DNA from 2 places in the Arthrobacter sp. Z1-9 genome. Region 2 is predicted to be linked to the other one. Evidence: riboswitches for the same ligand, from Rfam matches in the RefSeq annotation. Region 2 holds a riboswitch; the other holds the start of a gene.
The links. A riboswitch is a leader RNA that binds a small molecule or an ion and turns the genes downstream of it on or off. The one in region 2 is predicted to bind glycine.
Positions count from the first base shown of each region.

Region 1: linked by a shared signal. The riboswitch ahead of gcvP (aminomethyl-transferring glycine dehydrogenase) and the one ahead of gcvP (aminomethyl-transferring glycine dehydrogenase) in region 2 are both predicted to bind glycine.

Region 1 is NZ_CP096456.1:1,015,259-1,018,659, reverse strand. Features, by position in the region: gene gcvP (aminomethyl-transferring glycine dehydrogenase) at 1-1,800, opposite strand, end outside; glycine riboswitch at 1,980-2,078, opposite strand; gene M1D93_RS04755 (TetR/AcrR family transcriptional regulator) at 2,169-2,708, opposite strand; gene M1D93_RS04750 (MFS transporter) at 2,775-3,401, shown strand, end outside.
Region 2 is NZ_CP096456.1:3,663,211-3,666,611, reverse strand. Features, by position in the region: gene M1D93_RS17055 (hypothetical protein) at 1-49, shown strand, start outside; gene M1D93_RS17050 (hypothetical protein) at 154-498, shown strand; gene M1D93_RS17045 (DUF427 domain-containing protein) at 590-874, opposite strand; gene M1D93_RS17040 (VOC family protein) at 1,014-1,373, opposite strand; gene M1D93_RS17035 (hypothetical protein) at 1,452-1,763, shown strand; glycine riboswitch at 1,899-1,996, shown strand; glycine riboswitch at 1,998-2,104, shown strand; gene gcvP (aminomethyl-transferring glycine dehydrogenase) at 2,157-3,401, shown strand, end outside.

The DNA of each region.
Region 1 (3,401 bases), 1.7 Mb from region 2:
GTAGCCGCGGATTGCCAGCAGGCCGGCGAGCTCGCCCTGGGAACCAGCGTTGGGCTGGATGGACACCTGGTCGTAGCCCGTGATCTCGGTGAGTTGAGCTTCCAGGTCGCCGATCAGTTCGCGCCAGCCTTCGGTCTGGGAGTCCGGAGCGAACGGGTGGATCGAGGCGAACTCGGGCCAGGAGATGGCTTCCATCTCGGCCGTTGCGTTCAGTTTCATGGTGCAGGAGCCCAGCGGGATCATGGTGCGGTCCAGTGCCAGGTCCCGGTCGGAGAGCTTGCGGATGTAGCGGAGGAGTTGCGTCTCTGAACGGTAGGTGTTGAACACCGGGTGCTGCAGGAACTCTGAGGAACGTTCGACGGCGGCGTCCAGGCCGAACCCGTCCGTCATCTCGGCCAGCCCGGCACCAAAAGCTTCAAGGACGGCGTCGACAATGTCCCGCGTTGTCGTCTCGTCGGTGGAGAAGCCCACCGTATCCGCGTCGATGCTGCGCAGGTTGATTCCCTTGGCCTCTGCGGCGGCAATGATGCCCGCCGCCTTGCCGGGAACGGAAACCGTAACGGTATCGAAGAAGCTGGTGTGCAGTACCTCAAGGCCGGCGGCCTTGAGCGAGGCGGCAAGGGTCCTGGCATGTGCGTGCGCGGACTGCGCAATCGCCTTCAGCCCCTCGGGGCCGTGGTAGACGGCGTACATCGAGGCCACGATGCCCAGCAGGGCCTGGGCCGTGCAGATGTTGGACGTGGCCTTCTCGCGGCGGATGTGCTGCTCGCGGGTCTGCAGGGCAAGGCGGTAGGCCGGGGTCCCTGCGGAGTCTTTGGAGACGCCCACCAGCCGGCCGGGCATCGAGCGTTCCAGGCCTTTCTGGACTGCCATGTAGGCGGCGTGAGGGCCGCCGTAAAACAGCGGGACACCGAAGCGCTGCGCCGAGCCGACGGCGATGTCCGCGCCCTGCTCACCGGGAGGCGTGATGAGGGTCAGGGCGAGCAGGTCAGCGGCGACGGTCACGAGGGCGCCGCGCTCCTTGGCGTCGGCGATCACGGCGCTGTGGTCAAAGACCCTGCCGGAAGCGCCGGGCTGCTGCAGGACCACGCCGTTGATGGCGCCGTCGGGCAGTCCGTCGGTGAGGTCCGCGACCTCAACCTCGAAGCCGAGCGCCTCGGCGCGGCCCTTAACGATGGCGATGGTCTGCGGCAGGCAATCAGCGTCCAGGACTGTCTTGCCGTCACGCGCATCTTTGTTTTTATTCGCCCGGCGCATCATCAGCACGGCCTCGGCCACGGCCGTGGCTTCGTCCAGCAGGGAGGCGTTGGCGATGGGCAGGCCCACCAGGTCCTGGACCATGGTCTGGAAGTTGATCAGCGCTTCGAGCCGGCCCTGGGAAATCTCGGGCTGGTAGGGCGTGTAGGCGGTGTACCAGGCCGGGCCCTCAAGGATGTTGCGGCGGATCACCGGCGGCGTGACGGTGTCGTAGTAGCCCTGGCCGATCATCTGGACGGCAGTCTTGTTCTTGGCGGCCAGCCTGCGCAGTTCGGTAAGGGCCTCCACCTCGCTCAGCGCGCCCGTCAGTCCCAGCGGGGAATCCTGGCGGATGTCCTTGGGGACGGCAGTATCCACCAGTGCGTCCACGGTGTCGTAGCCCACGGCCTTGAGCATGGTGTCGACGTCGGCCTCCCGGCGGGCGCCGATGTGCCGGTCAACGAAGGTGGCAGCAGCCGGGGCGGCAATAGCCGAAGTGGCGGAGGCCGGGGTGGCGGAGGCCGGGGTGGCGGAGGCCGGAGATACAGTCACGAGGAACTCCATAGCTAAGGCGGCGTCAGGGTACGCCGCATCGAGTCGGGTTCCTCCCCGCTCTGTATTGGACCTGAGAGTTTCCGCGTTGCCTGCTGACGCTGGCCCCGCTTGCACCGTCGGTGAGCACAGCAGCCCAGGTATCCGGGAACCGGATGCCAGGCGGACAGCCTGCTACTTTCCAGAGTTGCCTCGCCGCGGCGGTACATGGGCCTGTGAGATTCCTGGGGAGGTATTGCTCCTACGGCGCCTGCTTGTACCTTCTGGCAGAACTCTCCCGCCGCAGATCAAAGGCTATTCATTTGGGTTTTCCTGGTGGCCGGAAACGGCCCACACATGCACTAATTCTCCTACGCCGCAGGCTCAGGAGCAAATACCGGCTAGCCCCTCAGCCGTTCCACGGCAGCCAGGAGTTCGTCCACCTCGGCCTGCCTGTCCCCCGCGTTTCCAGACGGCCCGCTTTCCCACATGGCGTTGAAGTACAACCCGTCCCCCATATACAGCACGGCCTTTGCCATCGCCGCGCCCACGTCCTTGCCGATCAGGTCCAGCCACTGCTGCTGGATCACTGCGAAGCGGCGGCGGGCATCCTCGTGGGCCACCTCGGCGAGTCGCGTCACGGCGACAAAAGAGCGGTCCATGGGGGTGTCGGACCAGAGGGATGACCGGATGAAGTAGGCAGCGGCCCCTTCAGGCGCGGCCGCCATCGCGGCGAGGTCTTCCCCTGCCAGGCGGTCCAACCGCTCCAGGGTGGCCGTGATCAGCGCTTCCTTGTTGGGGAAGTGGTACAGCAGGCCGCCCTTGGAGACGCCGGCCCGCTTTGCCACCGCATCCAGCGTGGCGGCGCGCTCCCCCACGTCGATGAGGAGTTCTTCAAAGGCATCGAGGACTGCGTCTCGCGCTACGGGTTTTCGGGGCATGCTTCCCATCATGCATCGCCGGTCCTCGATTTCTTAACTATACCGTCTGGACGGTATAGTTATCGAATGACGCCGTCCACCTCTTCCCAGCAAGCACTCACCCGCACCGCCCTGACCACCCCGGATCCCGCAAGGGGTACGCGGCGTGACTGGCTCGCGCTGGGGTTGCTGATGTTCCCCGTCCTCCTCGTGGCCGTGGACAATACGGCACTGACCTTCGCGCTGCCTGCGATCGCGGCTGCGCTGGGCACCTCGGGAGTGGAGTTGCTGTGGATTGTGGATGCCTATCCGCTGGTGCTGGCTGGATTGCTCGTGGCTATGGGGAGCCTGGGCGACCGGATTGGGCGCCGGCGGCTCCTGATCATCGGCAGCATTGGTTTTGCGGCCATATCAGCAGCAACAGCTTTCGCTCCCAGCGCCGGCTGGCTGATTGCCGGCCGCGCGGCCCTGGGTTTCTTCGGCGCCATGCTCATGCCCTCCACGCTGTCCCTGATCCGCAACATTTTTGTGGATCCCAACCGCCGGCGGCTGGCCATTGCCATCTGGGCCGCGGGATTTTCCGGCGGCGCCGCCCTGGGGCCGATTTTTGGCGGGTGGCTCGTTGAACAGTTCTGGTGGGGAGCAGTACTCCTCGTGGCCGTGCCCATCATGCTGCCCCTGCTGGCCTTCGGACCCGCATTCATCCCGGAGTCC
Region 2 (3,401 bases):
CGAAAACAGCGAAATTAACTTCATAAAGCCGCGCAAAAACCAGTGCTAAACAAGCCAGCGGGCAGCCGAAACGGGACTCCTAGCCCAGTCGGCTGCCCGCGCCATTCCGCCAGCGGCGCCTTACCCACGTTTTTCAGCTACAAGGACACCACCATGAACACTTCCGTCAACGCCTTAGTAGTCCCTGCCCGCCTCGTTCATCCGGTTCACATCAAGACCGTGGAGCTGGACCTTTCAGCACTACAGCGGGTGGCTGCAGGGGAAGTAGGGCGTATTGCCGGCACTGACTGGCATGCCTACCTGGACAGCGAGGGGATCAGGTACACCGAGAACCTCCGCGCCGAGGTCCTCATCCGAGAAGCGGGCATCGATCTCGATAAAACCATCCACGGAACCGCCATGTTCCTTGGCCACACAAAGTCCGGCGAAGAGACCGACGCTCCCCGCCACCTCATCCGGCTGGCCGAGCAACTGTTCGATCTGCCGCTGGCGGCGTAGCCCGACTGGACACGGAGGTGCGATGGCGGGCCCTGGCAAAAGCAAGGGGCGACAGCGGGAAGTCCCGACGCCGCCCGTTTGCTGTCCGCTGCTACGCCTCGATGGTCACGCCGCGCCAAAACGCGATGCGGTCCTCGATCTGCTTGGCGCGCACTTTGGGCTCCGGGTAAAACCAGGCCGCATCCACGTTCAGCTTTCCGTCCACTTCCAGCGAGTGGTAGCTGGCCTTGCCCTTCCAGGGGCAGACCGAATACAGGTCACTGTCCCTGAGGTAGCCCGCGTTGACCGCGTCGCGCGGAAAGTAATGGTTGCCCTCCACCACCACGGTGTCCGTGGATTCGGCGATGACTTTTCCGTTCCAGATAGCCCTGACCATGTGGTTCCGTTCTGTTGGGTGCCGCCGCATGGGAATGCCGCTCGTAGGCATGCAAACGGCATGGAGGGCGCGCTTGTTCCCGGATTGCCCGTACAACCGCCCACAACGAGTATTACCGGCACAAGGTTCGACGGCGGTGCTACCGCGGGCTTTGGTCGATGATGCAGAAACGGTTCCCGTCGGGGTCGGCGAGCACCACGAAGTCGGAGTCCTCCGGGTACAGGTCCCAGTCGACGCTCCGGGCACCGAGTGAGATCAGCCGCTCCACCTCTGCTGCCTGATCGTCCGCGTACAAATCCAAGTGGATGCGCGGGCGGTCCTGGACGGGCGTCTCGCTCAGCATGAGTGCCAGCTGCGTTCCCGGTCCCGACGCCGGCACAAGGATCACCCAGGTTTCGTCGCCGGGCCCGCGGGGGACATAGTCGAGGGCGGCCTGCCAAAAAGCTGTGGCGCGGGCGACGTCATTGACGCCAAGAACGGTGCTGCCGATGGTCAACATCCGCCCAGCCTAGCCACCACCGGCGTCGTCTGTCCCGGGTGCCGGGTAACAATCAGCAGCACCACTAGACTCGCCAGCATGGGGGAAAACAACACACCTGGAGAACACACAAGGCCAAGGACTGCCCGCCTCCGCGGAGCCGTCCTGCCGATAGCGGCGCTCGCCGTGGTGCTCGCGGGGTGCTTCATCGCGTGGAGCAACAGCCAGAATGTCAGCTTCGGTTGGTTCGCCTATGCGCCGCTGGACAACGAGCCTTTCAGCGGAAGCGGCCTGTCTTTCGTCACGCCGGGGACGCAGGCCGGCCTGGCAATCGCCGTCGCGGGTTTGCTCGTCCTGGCATTCTGGGCCGGGTATCGAATCGGCAGGAAAGCCGGCACCAGGAACCCCTGACCCGCGCTTCGGTGAGGGCACGACGGCGGCACCTCCCGCCGTCGTACGCTTGCCTGAAAAGCGGCCCCCGTTTTGCATCCCGCCCCGGAACCCGGTATGGTGTGAGCCGTGTCACCCACCAGTGGCACGTGCTGATGATCTGCGGCGGGAGAGTCCTGCCGGTACGTTCTGCAGGCGCCGTAGGAGCAAATCCTCCCCAGGAATCTCTCAGGCCCACGTACCGCCGCGGCAAGGCAACTCTGGAAAGCAGTCCGGGCAACCGGGCTCACCGACGGTGCAAGTGGCGTCCTGCTGACAGCAGGGCAACGCAAAACTCTCAGGTCCAATACAGAGCGGGGAGGAACCCGAATCAACGTGGTGTTTCGGCACCACCTGAATTATGGAGTTCCTCTCATGACGGTTCAATCGTCCCCAACCACCTTCGCAGACCGCCATATCGGCGCGCGCCGCCAGTCCGACATCGACACCATGCTCAAGGCCGTCGGCTACGACAGCGTCGATGGCCTCGTCGACAGCGCGGTCCCCGATTCCATCCGCCAGGACAAGCCCCTCACCCTCGAGGGCGCCCTGAGCGAAGTCCAGGTCCTCGCCGAGCTCCGCAAGCTTGCCGGCAAGAACAAGATGGCCGTGCAGATGATCGGCCAGGGCTATTACGACACCGTGACCCCGCCGGTGATCCGCCGCAACATCCTCGAAGCCCCCGCCTGGTACACCGCCTACACCCCGTACCAGCCGGAAATCTCCCAGGGCCGGCTCGAAGCACTGCTGAACTTCCAGACCATGGTCCAGGACCTCACCGCGCTCCCGGTGGCCAACGCGTCCCTGCTCGACGAAGCCACCGCCGTCGCCGAAGCGGTGCTGCTCATGCGCCGGGCCAACAAGTCCAAGACGGCCAAGGACGGCAAGACCGTCCTCGACGCCGACCTCCTCCCGCAGACCATCGCCATCGTGCTGGGCCGCGCCGAGGCCCTCGGCTTCGAGGTGGAGGTCGCCGACCTCACCAACGGACTGCCCGACGGCGACATCAACGGCGTCGTCCTCCAGCAGCCCGGCGTCTCCGGCCGGGTCTGGGACCAGTCCGGCGTCATCGCCGAGGCCAAGGACCGCGGTGCCCTGGTCACCGTCGCCGCTGACCTCCTGGCCCTCACCCTCATCACCCCGCCGGGGGAGCAGGGCGCGGACATCGCCGTCGGCTCCACACAGCGCCTCGGCGTGCCGTTGTTCTTTGGGGGACCGCACGCCGCGTACATGGCAGTGCGCCAGGGCATGGAACGCACCCTTCCCGGCCGGATCGTGGGCGTTTCCAAGGACGACGCCGGTGTCCCCGCCTACCGCCTGGCCCTCCAGACCCGCGAGCAGCACATCCGCCGCGAGAAGGCCACCTCCAACATCTGCACCGCGCAGGCACTGCTCGCGATCGTCTCGTCCTTCTACGCCGTCTACCACGGCCCCGACGGACTGAAGGCGATCGCCGAAACCGTCCGCAACAACGCCCGCGCCCTGGCCACCACGCTGAAGACCGCCGGACGCGAACTGGTGTCCGACACCTTCTTCGACACCCTCACCGTCCGCGTGCCCGGCAAGGCCGCCAAGGTGATCACCGCCGCCGAAGCCCGCGGCATCAACCTGCGCCTCATC